DNA from 2 places in the Microbacterium sp. SGAir0570 genome. Region 1 is predicted to be linked to the other one. Evidence: predicted binding sites of a transcription regulator. Region 1 holds the regulator's gene; the other holds the start of a gene.
What was found. Region 1 encodes LexA, which represses DNA repair genes until DNA is damaged. Its sites were predicted from a motif close to TCGAACANNTGTTCGA; they were not measured.
Positions count from the first base shown of each region.

Region 2: a site for LexA is predicted at 4,207-4,222, ahead of C1N74_RS15295 (HNH endonuclease signature motif containing protein). Genes of this name have one in related genera too.

Region 1 covers NZ_CP027929.1:1,113,935-1,121,378, forward strand. The annotation lists gene C1N74_RS05205 (prolyl oligopeptidase family serine peptidase) at 18-1,934, opposite strand; gene lexA (transcriptional repressor LexA) at 2,013-2,678, opposite strand; gene C1N74_RS05215 (LysM peptidoglycan-binding domain-containing protein) at 2,935-3,291, shown strand; gene C1N74_RS05220 (histidinol-phosphate transaminase) at 3,334-4,419, shown strand; gene hisB (imidazoleglycerol-phosphate dehydratase HisB) at 4,416-5,021, shown strand; gene hisH (imidazole glycerol phosphate synthase subunit HisH) at 5,018-5,680, shown strand; gene priA (bifunctional 1-(5-phosphoribosyl)-5-((5-phosphoribosylamino)methylideneamino)imidazole-4-carboxamide isomerase/phosphoribosylanthranilate isomerase PriA) at 5,739-6,485, shown strand; gene C1N74_RS05240 (SseB family protein) at 6,469-7,251, shown strand; gene C1N74_RS05245 (DUF1844 domain-containing protein) at 7,294-7,444, opposite strand, start outside.
Region 2 covers NZ_CP027929.1:3,220,974-3,228,417, reverse strand. The annotation lists gene C1N74_RS15310 (alginate lyase family protein) at 1-411, shown strand, start outside; gene C1N74_RS15305 (zinc-dependent alcohol dehydrogenase family protein) at 517-1,539, opposite strand; gene C1N74_RS15300 (intradiol ring-cleavage dioxygenase) at 1,657-2,631, opposite strand; gene C1N74_RS15295 (HNH endonuclease signature motif containing protein) at 2,739-4,172, opposite strand; gene C1N74_RS15290 (DUF3140 domain-containing protein) at 4,369-4,701, shown strand; gene C1N74_RS15285 (alpha/beta fold hydrolase) at 4,746-5,552, shown strand; gene C1N74_RS15280 (GIY-YIG nuclease family protein) at 5,584-5,967, opposite strand; gene C1N74_RS15275 (NADP-dependent oxidoreductase) at 6,070-6,993, opposite strand; gene C1N74_RS15270 (hypothetical protein) at 7,115-7,444, shown strand, end outside.

The DNA.
Region 1 (7,444 bases):
ACCGGGCGTCGCGGGGCTCAATCGAGCGCGAGCGGTGCGACGCCGGGGGTGTCGAAGCCGAAGACCCGGCCGAGGAACGCCAGCTCGCTCTCGAGCGCGTTCACGATCGTCTCGGTGCGCCGGAACCCGTGTCCCTCGCCCGCGTACAGCACGTAGGCGTGGGGCACACCGTGCGCCACGAGCGCGTCGCGGATGGCCTCGGCCTGCGCCGGCGGCACGACGGCGTCCTCGTCGCCCTGCAGGAGCAGCAGCGGCACCCGGAACCGCTCGGGCCGGCTCAGCGGCGATCGCTCGATGTAGACCGGCTCGGCTTCGGGGAGGGGGCCGATGAGACCGTCGAGGTACCGCGCCTCGAAGTCGTGCGTCTCGGCGGCCAGAGCACGCGCATCGCCGACACCGTAGCGCGAGACGCCCGCCCCGAAGACATCCGTTCCGACGAGCGCCGCGAGCACGGTCCAGCCGCCGGCGGATCCTCCCTCGATCGCCAGCCGTGACGGATCCGCGAGACCCTCGTCGGCGAGACCGCGTGCGGCCGCGGCGACGTCGTCGACGTCGACGACACCCCACTGTCCCTTCAGCCGTTCGCGGTAGGAACGGCCGTATCCCGTCGAGCCGCCGTAGTTGACGTCGAGGACGCCGATGCCGCGGCTCGTGAAGTAGGCCACCTTGCTGTCGGCCGCGCCGCCCACGTGCGAGGTCGGCCCGCCGTGCACCCAGACCAGGTACGGGGGCAGTTCGTCGGCCGGCGCGGTGACGTCGGGGTTGGTCGGCGGGTAGGCGAAGGCATGCACCAGGCCGTGCGGGCCCTCCGTCGTCAGCTGCCGGGCGTGCGGGATCCACGATGCGTCGACGTCCGGAGCACCGCCGCGGACCGCGCTCGTCTCGCCGGTGTCCAGGTCGACGAGCCACAGGCCCGCCCCTCCCGGCATCGCCCCGCTGACGAGGGCGCGGCTGCCGCGGACGTCTTCGATCTGCACGCGTGCGGTGGCGGGGAAGGGAAGCGGGATGGCGCCGCCGTCGCGGTCCACGATCACGAGCTGGTCCGATCCGTGGGTGCGCACGGCCACCAGGCGGCCGTCATCGAGCGGCGCGTACCAGCGGGTGCCGAGCACCCACAGGCCACCACCCGTGTCGGCGTCGGCGGGCGAGACGGCCGTGGGCGGGGCGTCGGTCGCGGGGTCGACGCGGTAGACATTCCAGCGTCCGGTCGGCTCGTCGGCGAAGAACAGCGCGCCGTCGTCGGTCCACTCGGGCTGCAGCGCGGCGGTGGCGCCGCCCGCGACGTCACGGATGCCGCGGGCGGCGTCCAGGTCGGCGACGCGGATGCGCGTGCGGTCCCAGGGCATGTCGGGGTGATCCCAGGCCACCCAGGCGAGGCGCGAGCCATCGGGCGACAGCGCCGGCTGGGCGACGAAGTCGCTGCCGCCGGCGAGCTCGGTCACGCTCGAGGCGTCGGGAACCTCGGCGCTGTCAGCGCGCTCGATGCGGACGATGTGGCGCTCGGGCGTGCCGCCGGGTCGTTCGCGTTCGCGAACCGCGAGGAGGACGCCGCGTTGCCAGCGGAGGCCCCCGTAGTGCGTCCCGGTCTCCTCCGGAGTGAGCGGTCGGGGATCGCCGCCCGGGCGAAGGCTCCGGATGCGCTGGTCGGACTTGTCGACGAAGAACAGCTCGCCGTCATCCGACACCGTCCAGGCGCCGCCGCCGTACTCGTGCACGCGCGAGCGTGCGTTCCAGGGCGCGGGGAGGACGACCTGCGCGGTGCCGTCGCCGCGGCGGCGCATGACCGCGACGCGACCGGCCTCGTCGGGCAGCGACTCGCCCCACCAGATCTCATCACCGACGAAGCTCGCGCCGTCGAGGCGCAATGATGACGCGCTGGCCCATGCCGCGGTCAGGGGAGACGGCCAGGAACCATAGGGAAGCTGCTGCGACATACAGCCACGCTACGCGAGGCCTGGCTTCCCGACCTCGTCCGGGGAGACGGTGGGGAGCGGATGCCGTCCCGGGGCGCCTCAGACCGTGCGCAGAACCGCCACGACCTTACCGAGCACCGTCGCGTCGTCGCCGAGGATCGGCTCGAACGCCGAGTTGCGGGGGAGGAGCCACGTGTGGCCGTCGCGCTGGCGGAGCGTCTTCACCGTCGCCTCGCCGTCGAGCATGGCCGCGACGATCTCGCCGTTGTCGGCGGTTGCCTGCGCCCGCACGACGACCCAGTCGCCGTCGCAGATGGCCGCGTCGATCATCGAGTCGCCGACGACCTTGAGCATGAACAGCTCGCCCTTGCCGACGAGCTGGCGCGGCAGCGGGAAGATCTCCTCGACCTGCTGGTCGGCGGTGATCGGCACGCCTGCCGCGATGCGGCCCACGAGCGGCACGAGGGCGGCGTCGCCGAGGGCGGGCGCGGCGTCGGCCGGGTTCTCGCCGGCGGTGCCCGGGAGATCGATGAGCACCTCCATCGCGCGGGTCTTGCCGGGGTCGCGCCGCAGGTAGCCGCTGAGCTCGAGCTGGTTCAGCTGGTGGGTGACGCTGGACAGCGACTTGAGGCCGACCGCGTCGCCGATCTCGCGCATGCTCGGCGGGTAGCCGTTGCGGGCGATCGCGTTCTGGATCACCTCGAGGATCGCGAGCTGCTTGTCGCTCAGATTCTTGCGTCGTCGCGTCTGCGGCTTCTCGCTCATACCGCCGGTCTCCTGTCGTCGCGCCCCGCCCCCGACCCGATGTCGGAGGTTCATGGTGGGCTCTCGCTGTCGAAAAGGTAGCCCGATACGACGGCGACATCGCGGAACGCTCCGCGTGTCTCTTCGATCGGTCTCCGATTTCGGTGGGTGGTTGACACCACACAATATCGAAGATACGTTCGGAACCGAAGTTCGCACCCGTCTCTCCCGGCCGAGAGGCGCGGGCGAATCTTCCTACCGCTCCCGAGGAGATGCCATGACCACGATCGATGCCCGCTTCGCACCGGCCCCCCGTACCCGCCTGCGTCTGACGCGCCGCGGACGCCGCGTCGTCGCCACGATCGCCGCCCTTCCGGCGGTCGTCGCCATCACGGCAGCCGTGCTCTCGGGGGGAGGCGCGCTCGCCTCGAGCGAGGTCGGCGCCCCCGCCGGCTCGTTCACGACCGTGACCGTGATGTCCGGCGAATCGCTCTGGTCCATCGCCGAAGAGGTGGCGCCCGCCGCCGACCCCCGCGATGTCGTCGATGCGATCATCCGGCTGAACGCTCTCGGCTCGGGCCAGCTCGAGGCCGGCCAGACGCTTGCGATCCCGGCCGAGTACGCCGCGAGCTGACTCCGGCGGCAACAGTGGCGCGCGCGGCCTAGCATGGGTGGGATGAGCCCGAGTCTGGATGATCTGCCCCTCAGAGACGATCTGCGAGGCCTCACCCCGTACGGCGCCCCGCAGGCGCCGCTTCCGGTCGCGCTGAACGTCAACGAGAACACGCATCCCGTTCCCGAAGAGGTCGCCGACGACATCCTGGATGCCGTAGCCCGCGCCCTGCGCGACGTCAACCGCTATCCCGACCGCGAGTTCACGCACCTCCGCGAGTCGTTCGCCGAGTACCTCGGCCACGGCCTGACCCCCGATCGCATCTGGGCAGCGAACGGATCGAACGAGGTCCTGCAGCACCTCCTCCAGGCCTTCGGAGGCCCGGGACGCACCGCGATGGGCTTCGGCCCCACGTACTCTATGTACCCCCTGCTGACGCGCGCGACCGGCGCCCAGTACGTCACGGGGACACGCGGACCCGACTTCACGCTCGATCCCACCTCCGCCGCAGCCCAGGTCGCCGAGCTCCGCCCGGACGTCGTCTTCCTGTGTGCGCCCAACAACCCCACCGGCACACCCCTCGGGCTCGACGTCATCGAGGCGGTGTACGGGGCCACCGACGGCATCGTGATCGTCGACGAGGCCTACCAGGAGTTCGCACCGCGCGAAAGCTCCTCCGCTCTGACGCTTCTCGGTGAGCGCAACCGGCTCGTCGTGTCGCGCACGATGAGCAAGGCCTTCGCCTTCGCCGGCGCCCGCGTCGGCTACCTCGCCGCCGACCCCACGCTCATCGACGCGCTCCGGCTCGTCCGGCTGCCGTACCACTTGAGCGCGCTGACGCAGGCGGCGGCGACAGCCGCCCTCTCCCACTCGACGACGATGCTCCGGATGGTCGACGAGATCGTCGCGCAGCGCGACCGGATGTCGGCGACGCTCGACGCCCTCGGCTATCACGCGTTCGAGAGCTGGACGAACTTCGTGCTGTTCGACGGCGTCGACGACCCGCGGGCGACCTGGCAGGCTCTGTACGACCGCGGCATCCTCGTCCGCGACGTGGGCATCCCGCACAGCCTGCGTGTGAGCGCCGGCACGGAAGACGAGACGACCGCGTTCCTCGAAGCACTGGCCTCGATAGACTCGGAGGCATGACCAGCCCCCGAACGGCCAGCATCCGTCGCGCCACGAGCGAGTCGAGCGTCGAGCTCGAGCTCAACCTCGACGGCACCGGGATCAGCACGATCGAGACGACCGTGCCGTTCTTCGACCACCTGCTGACGGCGTTCGCGAAGCACTCGCTCACCGACCTGACCGTGCGCGCGACGGGCGATACGCACATCGACGCGCACCACACGGTGGAGGATGTGGCGATCGTGCTCGGACAGGCGCTGCGTTCCGCGCTGGGCGACAAGTCGGGCATCTCCCGCTACGGTGATGCACTCGTCCCCCTCGACGAGGCGCTCGCGCAGGCGGTCGTCGACATCTCGGGGCGTCCGTACCTCGTGCACTCGGGGGAGCCGGACGGTTACGAGTTCCACCTCATCGGCGGGCACTTCACCGGTTCGCTCGTGCGGCACACGTTCGAGGCCATCGCGTTCAACGCCGGGCTGACGGTGCACGTCCGCGTCCTCGGCGGACGTGATCCGCACCACATCGCCGAAGCGGAGTACAAGGCGTTCGCCCGAGCTTTCCGGCAGGCGAAGGCGCTCGATCCGCTCGTGCACGGCATCCCCAGCACGAAGGGCGCCCTATGACCGAGGGTGACCGGACCGAACGCGCGCCGCTCGTCGCCGTGCTCGACTACGGGTCGGGCAACGTCCACTCGGCGGTCAAGGCTCTTTCCGCCGCGGGGGCAGATGCGCGGTTGACGTCGGACCGCGGCCTGATCCGCGACGCCGACGGGCTTCTCGTTCCGGGAGTCGGTGCTTTCAGCGCCGTCATGGCCGCCCTGCGCGAGAGCCGCGGCGACGAGATCATCGAGCGGCGCCTGGCCGGGGGACGTCCGGTGCTGGGCATCTGCGTCGGGATGCAGATCATGTTCGGCAACGGCGTGGAGCGCGGCGATGACACCGAGGGGCTCGGACAGTGGCCGGGCACCGTCACCGAGCTGCAGGCGCCCGTGCTGCCCCACATGGGCTGGAACACCGTCCGTGCCGGGGCGGGGTCGACGCTGTTCGACGGGCTGGAGGACGAGCGCTTCTACTTCGTGCACTCCTACGGCGCCCAGGACTGGAGCCTCGAGGTCATGAAGCCCTTCGCCGAGCCCGTGCTGACGTGGTGCGACTACGGCGCACCGTTCCTCGCCGCGGTCGAGAACGGGCCGCTGTCTGCGACGCAGTTCCACCCCGAGAAGTCGGGGGCCGCCGGCATCCGTCTCCTCGCCAATTGGATCGGCGCCCTGCCGCGCCACTAGTCTCCCTCTGGTGCGCTCGCGTGGACGAGCGCGCATCCCGACCCACCCCTGGAATGTGATGAACGACTTCGCGTCCACCCCCGAACTGATCCTCCTGCCCGCGGTCGACGTCGCCGACGGGAAGGCCGTGCGCCTGACCCAGGGCGAAGCCGGCAGCGAGACGACCTATGGCGACCCCGTCGACGCGGCCCTCGCCTGGGCCAAGCAGGGCGCGCAGTGGATCCATCTCGTCGACCTCGACGCCGCCTTCGGCCGAGGCAACAACGCCGCCGTGCTGCGCAAGGTCATCAAGCAGGTCAAGGGCGTGCAGATCGAGCTCTCGGGTGGCATCCGCGACGACGCGACGCTCGAGGCGGCCCTCGAGAGCGGAGCGACCCGCATCAACCTCGGCACTGCGGCGCTCGAGAACCCGGAGTGGGCGGCCGACGTGATCGGACGCTACGGCGACGCGATCGCGGTGGGACTCGACGTCCGCGGCACGACGCTCGCCGCCCGCGGCTGGACGCGAGACGGCGGCGACCTCTGGGACGTCCTGGAGCGCCTCGAGGATGCCGGCTGCAGCCGTTACGTCGTCACCGACGTGACCAAGGACGGCACCCTGCAGGGGCCCAACATCGAGCTGCTGCGCGAGATCACCTCGCGGACGCCCAAGCCCGTGGTCGCATCCGGTGGGATCTCGAGCCTCGATGACATCGCCGCGCTCCGCGAGCTCGTGCCGCTCGGTGTCGAGGGCGCGATCGTCGGCAAGGCACTCTACGCCGGCGCGTTCACGCTGGCCGAGGCGCTGGATGTCGCCGGAGACTGAGGACGGCTGCGGCCACGCCGCCGATTCGGCGGGCGTCCCCTGGGAGGGGCGCAGCTTCGAGTCGAACCCGCACGCCGGCGACGATGGCTCCGCCGATCCCGCGCTGCTCGCCGCGCTGGAGGCGTTCCGCGTCGGCGCTGGTGACGCGGTGGCGGTCGTCGAGGCGTACCGCACGGCGCGGCTGCTGATCCCGCTCGTCCCCGAGAAGGGCGACGAGGGGATCGGACCCGCCGGGCTCCGTGTCGACAAGACGCAGGAGCTGTCGATCGTCACGGTTGCGGCCCCCGACGGTCGTCGGGTCCTGCCGGTCTTCACCTCGGTTGCGGCGCTGGCGCGGTGGGATTCCGTCGCTCGGCCGGTCCCGGCCGACGGTGTGCGCACGGCCATGGCCGCGGCATCCGATGACACCGACCTGATCGTGATCGATCCGGGCTCCGAGACGGAGTTCGTGCTGCGGCGACCTGCCGTCTGGGCGATCGGTCAGGGTCTGCCGTGGGAGCCCGCACCGACCTCACCCGAGGTCTTCACCGCACTGCAGGCGAGCATCGGGGGAGAACTCGCGGTGCTCGACCTCTCGGTCGCGGCGGGGGATCCCGACGCGCGGATGCGCGGACCCGAGCTGGTCGTTCGGCTCCATCTCATCGACGGACTGGATGCCGCCGAGCTCGACGCCGTGCTGTCGCGGCTCGCTTCGCGGTGGGCTGCCGACGATCGCATCGCGGTGCTCGTCGACTCGCTGACGGTCAAGCTGGTGCGCGCGTCCTGACGGAGGTCCCGGACCCGGGCGCGGCCCGAGCCCGGAACGACGTCAGTTGACCGGGCCGGTGAACTTCTCGCCGGGGCCCTTGCCGATCGGGTCGGGGATCGTCGACGCCTCGCGGAAGGCCAGCTGCAGCGAGCGCAGGCCGTCGCGCAGCGAACGCGCGTGCATGTCGCTGATCTCGGGTGCGCCGGCGGTG
Region 2 (7,444 bases), 1.3 Mb from region 1:
AGCTACTTCGAGCTGGCGCAGAACCACTTCCCGACGGACCAGCGCGCGGCGCTGCTCGCCGAGGAAGGGCCGATGACGACGATCCACTCGGCGCCGTACCTGAGCCTCACCCACGGTGGACTCGCCGACGTCACGGCGGCACCCGGTGAGGGTGAGCCGGGCACGGGCGAGCCGGGAGGGGGAACCCCCGGCGGCACGGGTTCGCCGGGAGGGTCGTCGGGAGGGTCGTCGGGCATCGGTCCGGCCGGGGCGCCGGCCGGTGGCTCGGACGCCCGGGCGATCGGCTCGCTCGCGGCATCCGGAGGCCAGGTCTCGCCCGCGCCGCTGGCGCTCGCCGCAGGGCTGAGCCTCGTCGGCCTGCTCCTCATCGTCGCGCGGGTGCGCCGGCGAGCGGTCACGACGCGGGGCTGAGCCCGGTCTGCCGCGATCCCGGATGCAAGGGATCGCGGCAGACACGCCGTGCCGGCGGCATCCTGGACGGGGTGTCGGATCGGATGCCGTGAATCCCGGTGCCGGTCAGAGGGTGAGCAGCACCTTCGTGGCGCGGCGCTCGTCCATGGCCCGGTAGCCCTCGGCGGCATCGTCGAGCGGCAGCGTCAGGTCGAAGACGGCGCCCGGGTCGATCGCCCCCGACATGATGAGTTCGATCAGCTCGGGGAGGTACTGCCGCACGGGAGCCGGCCCGCCGTGCAGGTGCACGCCCGATCCGAAGAGTTCGGCGCCGGGAAGCTCGACGTCGTGTGAGACCCCGACGTATCCGACGTGACCGCCGGCGCGGGTGGAGCGGATCGCCTGCATCATCGACTCCTGCGTGCCGACCGCTTCGATGACCGAGTGCGCGCCCAATCCGTCGGTGAGCTGCTTGATTCGCGCGACGCCGTCGCCGCCGCGCTCCTCGACGATGTCGGTCGCGCCGAACCGGCGGGCGAGCGCCTGGCGGTCGGCGTGGCGCGACATCGCGATGATGCGCTCGGCCCCGAGCTGCTTGGCCGACAGGATGCCGAGAAGTCCGACGGCGCCATCGCCGACGACCGCGACGGTCTTGCCGGGGCCGGCCTGAGCGGCGACGGCGGCGAACCACCCGGTGCCGAGCACGTCGGATGCCGCCAGCAGGCCGCGGATCTGGTCGTCGGTGGGCTGGCCCGGGACGACGACGAGCGTGCCGTCGGCCAGGGGGACGCGCAGGCGTTCGGCCTGCGAGCCGAGACGGCCCATCGGCACGCGGTCGACGCAGTGCGACTGGTAGCCGTCGCGGCAGATCTCGCAGGTGTTGTCGGAGGCGATGAACGAGCCGACGACGAAGTCGCCGACGGAGAGTCCGCTGACATCGTCGCCGATCTGCTCGACGACGCCGACGTACTCGTGCCCCATCGGGATGGGGCGCTTGATGGCGTCTTCGCCGCGATAGGGCCACAGGTCGGAGCCGCAGATGCAGGCCGCCGCCACGCGGATGACGGCATCCGTGGGCTTCTCGATGACCGGGTCGGGGCGTTCCTCGACGCGGACGTCGCCGGGGGCGTGCATGATGACTCCGCGCATGGTGGTTGTCCCTTCGTAGCGGTGATCCCATTCCACCTCATGCGAGGGCCGGCGGGTCCCTCCTGGCCAGCCATGAGGGTTGCGTGGCATCATGCGGGCTCACGCTGCGAGGACGGTTCAGGGTCGGCCGGGCGATCTGCCGCCCGGAGCGGCGCCCGCCGTCGGGGTCGTGGTCGTGTCGACTCGCGCCGTGAGTGAGACGCCGTACCCGGATGACGTGTCTCCTGAGACCGTCGCGAGCTGGAGCGCGCCGCCGTCGTCGCCGAAGACGTTGTCGGAGGCGAGCGACACCTGCTCGAGGTTGCGCGCGGAACCGCTGTAGGCAGGGAGCGCGTAGACGGCGGTGCAGATGTCCTCGGGGAGGGCGACCTGGGATGTCGCGACGGCGTTCGCGGCGTCGGTCATCGCCGACGTGTCGGGGTACACCTCGAAGTGGATGTGCGGCCACCGGCCCGTGTAGCAGGCGGGGATGACCGAGGTGAAGGTGACGACGCCGGATGTGTCGGCAACCTGCACGCCGCGCAGGTAGGTCTCGTTCTCGACCCCGTTCGAGTACATCGAGTACCCGCCGGCGGCGTCGCAGTGCCAGACGTAGACCGCGGCACCCGCGAACGGGACGTCGCCCCGGGCCGTGTCGAGGATCGTGAGCCGGAGGGTCATGGGCACGCCATCGGCCGTCGTCCCGCCTTCGAGCGACGATCGGATGTCGCTGCGGACGATTCCGGACCGCTCGAGGATGTCGGGTCCGTTCGACCCGTCGCCGGGGTAGGGGCCGGCGGTTTCGTCGGGGATCTCGCCCGCCGGCAGGCTCGCGCCGGCGTCCGGCGTCGCGGGTGGCGTCGACGCCGCCGGTGATGCCGGTGTCGCGGTGGCCGAGGCCGACGGCGAGGCGGTCGCCGTGGGAGTGCAGGCCGCGAGAGCTGCGGCGCCCAGTCCGAGGCCGGCGAGGCTCAGCACGGAGCGGCGGCTCATCAGCGTGCGGATGTCGAACGGGGCGCCCTGGTCGACGACCTCGTCGTCGGCGCGGTCGAGCAGACGGCCCTCGTAGGCCGGCCCTGCGGGCGTGTGGTCGGGTTCGGGGATGCGGTTCACGTCGGACTCCTCAGTCGGTTCGACCACCGAGCATCGCCGGTCAGCCCATCCGTATCGTTGGGTGGACCTATGCGCCGGATATGAGACCCGCCCGAGACGCCGCGCGGTCAGAAGGGTGGTCTGTCCGGTGGCGGGTCGGCGGTGTCGATGGTGAAGCACACCGCGGGTATGGGGACGTCTTCGCGGTAGACCCGCCCGAGGGGTGAGGTCCATTCGAGGACCCCGCCGCCGAGCTGCCGGACTTCCCATTTCGTGAATTGCTTCATCGAATGGTGCCGCTGGCAGAGGTGGGCGAGGTTGAAGATGTGGGTGTGCCCACCCAAAGCGTGATCGACGGTGTGGTCGATCTCGCAGCGGATCGCCGCTCGGCGGCATCCCGGGAACCGGCAGTGCTGATCCCGGGCGGTGAGCAGTTTCTTCATCGATGCGGTGGGCCGGTGGGTGTCGATCTCGACCGGGGTCCGGGTGACCGGGTCGATGAAGAGCCGGTCCCACTCCGATACCTGTCCCGCGAGCTGTCGTGCCGTGTCGGCGTCGATCAGCCCAGCCCCGACCGCCTCGGCCGGGTGCTCGTCGCGCCCCGTCAGGGTCTCGGCGGTGACGGCGACTTGCACCCGGGCTCGGATCGCGCCGAGTCCACCGGGCCGGTCGGTCCCGTAGGTCGGGTCGATCACGGGTGCCCCGCCGAGCACCAGGTCGCCGAGGATGTCGGCCCGCAGTTGATCCATCGTGCGCGTATCGGCGGGCTCGCCCGACCCGGCGGCATCTGGATCGCCCGGGTTAGGGCCATCCGCGCCGCCGGCGCCAGCAACATCCGCGCCAGCCATCCCGCCGGCATCCTCGCCGGTGGCATCCGCGCCAGCCCCGGCACTCTCCACCCGGGCGTCCTTCACCGACTGTCCCATCTGCGTGAGCCGGTCGAGCATCCCCGTGGCGATCGCCGTGGGCAGGTTCGCGATGAGGTTCGACATCCCGTCCGTGCCGTGGAACACGCGAACGCATCGTTCCGCCGCCGCGGCCTTGTGCCGCTCGGTGAACGTCTGCGGGTGCAGCCGGGCCGCGAGAGCTTCGAGCGTCCCTCGAACCCGGGAGGGCACGTCGCGTTCGCACACCGCGATCGCTGCCTCGGCGAACGCATCGCGCACCTCCGCGGGCACCCCCGCGCCGACTTTCACCACCACGTCGACGTGGCCGCGTTCGATCCGCCGTGAAACCCACGCCTCGAACACCGCGGGATAGTCGTCGATGACGGTCATCGCATGGTCGATCTCACCCTGCAACCGCCGGTCGGTGAGCCGCGCCATCCCCGCCGCCTCGGCCGCGACCGACCGCAGCTCCATGTCCGACGCCATCCCCCGCACCCCGTCACGCTGCGCCTCACGCAACGCCGACCGACCCAGCTCCGCCAACGCACGAACCCGCGAGACATCAGCCGCATGGAACTGGTCGAGCGCCTCCGCGAACACGGAGAACGCGTCGGCGTGCGGCGACGCATCTGCGGCACCGTCGCGCCCGAGCCCTCCACCGTCGTTCGATGTCATGTTCCCATAATGTCAGTGACCTCCGACATTGGAGGTGGATATACGTTCGACGGTGGATAAGTCGCGACGTACGCGAATTGTGCAGGAATCGCCATACCCGCCGACAGCAGAAACCGCGAAAAGGCGGCATGACGCGCTGACTCATCCTGCTGTCAAGAGGATGCGGCTGGGGCGCAGCCGCGGGCACCATCGCACCATGAGTGACGACGACGACCAGACGCGGCACGAGTTCCGCGACGCCGTGAACATGAGCCCCGCCGAGCTCGAGAAATGGCTCGATACCGACGAGTCGAAGAAGGTCGGTCAGAAGGACGGCGGCGGTGAGTCGACGGGCCACCAGTCGGGCCGACGCATCGTCGACCTCCTCCGCACCAAGAAGGACGAGCTCACCGAATCGGACCTGAAGCACATGCGGAAAGTCGTCGGCTACGTCAACCGGCACCTCGCGCAGCGCCCCTCGGGCGACATTACCGAGACGGCCTGGCGCTATTCGCTCATGAACTGGGGCCACGACCCCGCGAAGAAGTGACTGCCTCCGCCGAGCAGGCCTCCGCCGCGCGGGAGAATGGAGCCGTGAGCATCCCCGCGTCCTCAGGTCTGACCGAGCTGCCCGAACCGCGATTCGTCCTCGTGGGCGAGGACGGCCACCGCATCGCCACCTACTCGTGGGGAGAGGACGACCTTCCGACGGTCGTCGTCGTGCACGGGTTCGCGTCGAACACGAAGGACAACTGGGTCTCGACCGGGTGGGTGCGCGACCTTCAGCGCGCGGGCTTCCGCGTGCTCGGTCTCGATCAGCGAGGACACGGTGCGAGCGACAAGCCGCATCGTGCCGCCGACTACGACCTGCACCAGCTCGCATCCGACGTCGAAGCTGTGCTCGACACCTATCTCGTCGACACGGCGATGTACGTCGGCTACTCGCTGGGCGCGCGTGTGGGCTGGGAGGTGCTCCAGGACTTCTCCGCGCGCATCACGCGCGGCGTGCTGGGCGGCGTGCCCGACGGCATCCCGCTCGCGCGCCTCGACATCGATCAGGTGCGCGCGCTCGTCGAGAACGGCACCGAGGTGACCGACCCCGTCACGCAGAACTACGTGCGGCTCACCGAGCGCGTCCCCGGCAACGACCTGCGGGCGCTGCTGGCGATCGCCGGCGGCATGCGCGCCTCCGGCACCGTCGATCCCGACCCCGCGAACGCGCCGGAGCAGCCCGTGCTGTTCGCCACGGGATCTCGTGACGCCATCATCGAGGGATCGAAAGCGCTCGCCGCCGCGACGCCGCAGGGGCGCTTCGTCGAGATCCCCGACCGGCACCACTTCAACGCACCGGGGTCGCGGGTGTTCCGCCAGACCGCGATCGAGTTCCTCACGGAGGGATGACGCCGTATCCGCCCGGGCGCCGGCTGCGGCGTCAGGACGACGCGCGCCGATACGCGTCGCCGAGCCATCGGTCGTAGGCGAGCCACGGATCGGATGCCGCCGCCCGTACCGTCTCGATGTGCTCGGTCAGCGGGCTCACGAGGGTGAACCACTCGCCGCCCTCGCGCAGCGCGGCGAACTCGCGGTGCCGCTGCTGCTCGAGCGACCGCCCGCCGCGTTCGAATGCGAGGAGCTCGTCGTGCCGGATGGCGGCGAGTCGCTGCCGTGGCCGCTCGCTCGTGCCGATCTTCACGCGGGCGCCGAATCGCAGGTAGTAGACGACGGCTACGACCGGGCGGGGCAGGTCGGCGTCGAAGGCGTCACCCAGACGCCATCCGCAGCGCCGGCACACCCAGTGCCCCGTATCGGGGCTCATGCCGCCGGAGCGTCCGCCGCACAAGCGGCAGGCGGACGGCATCTCGGATATCGAGGAGGCGGGCACGACTCCAGGATCGCGCCCGCCTCCGACATCCACCCGTCAGACCGTGACGACGATCTTGCCGCGGGTGTGCCCCTCTTCCAGACGGGCGTAGGCGGCGGCGGCGTCGTCGAGCGGGAAGGTCTCGGCGACTTCGACCCGCAGCGAACCGTCGGCGGCGAGACGCGCGAGCTCGGCGAGCTGCGCGGCATCCGGGCGAACCCAGATGTAGTTGCCGCCGAACTCGGATGCCGCCCGCGGGTCGGCGATCGAGGTGACGACACCGCCCTCGCGCAGCAGGTCGCGCGTGGAGTCGAGCGAGCTGCCACCCGCGAAGTCGAGCACGACGTCGACGCCGTCGGGAGCGATCTCGCGCACCCGGCCGGCCAGGCCGTCGCCGTAGACGACGGGCTCGGCGCCGAGCCCGCGGAGGTAGTCGTGGTTGCGCTCCGACGCGGTGCCGATGACGCGCGCGCCACGCAGGCGGGCGAGCTGAACACCGAACGATCCCACTCCGCCGGCCGCGCCGTGGATGAGGACGGTCGATCCCTCTCCGACGGCCGACCGCTCGATCGCCTGCAGCGCGGTCAGGCCGGTGAGCGGAATCGCAGCGGCCGCGGTGAAGTCGAGACCGTCCGGCTTGCGCGTGGCCGTGCGCACGGGGACCGCCATGTACTCGGCGACCGAGCCGCCGCTCACGACATCGGCGCGCGCGTAGGCCAGCACCGGGTCGCCGACCTGGAACTCCGGGGTGTCGAGACCGACCTTCTCCACGACTCCGGCGACGTCCCACCCCGGGACGGCGGGCAGCTGGACGTCGAGCAGGCCCTGCAGGTACCCCTCGCGCACTTTGTAGTCGACGGGGTTCAGACCGGCGGCGACCACGCGCACCACGAGGGTGTCCGGCCCGATGTGGGGCATCTCCCGCTCGGTGATCTCGAAGCGGTCGTTGCCGCCGAACTCGTTGTACGTCAATGCCTTCATGTGCGGGGGCAACGTCTATGCCGTCCGGAGGATTCCCCGGCGGGATGCCGCCCGGCGGGCGGCGTCCCGGGCCGGAAGCGTAGAATCGGGGGGATCCCGTTCTGAATCGCGAGAGTCCGCCGTGTCTGCAGCATCCGCCGCCCGCACCTTCGAGGTGCGGCATGTTCAGCTCGCGCGCGCCCTTTTCGCGGCCGTCGCCGCCGTGATGATCACCTTCTCGCCCGATCACTCCGCCTCCGTCGGGATGTCGGTATTCAGCGGCTTCGCGACAGCGACCGCGATCATCTTCTTCGTCGGAGCCTGGCTGACGAGTCCCGCGGGCCGCCGCGGGCTGCCGATCGCGCTCGGGGCACTCACCCTCATCGCCGCGATCCTCGCCGGCATCCCGCCGCTGCGGACGCCGATCGGGTTCTTCGCCGTCGTCATCTCCTGGGCCGCCGTCACGGGCCTC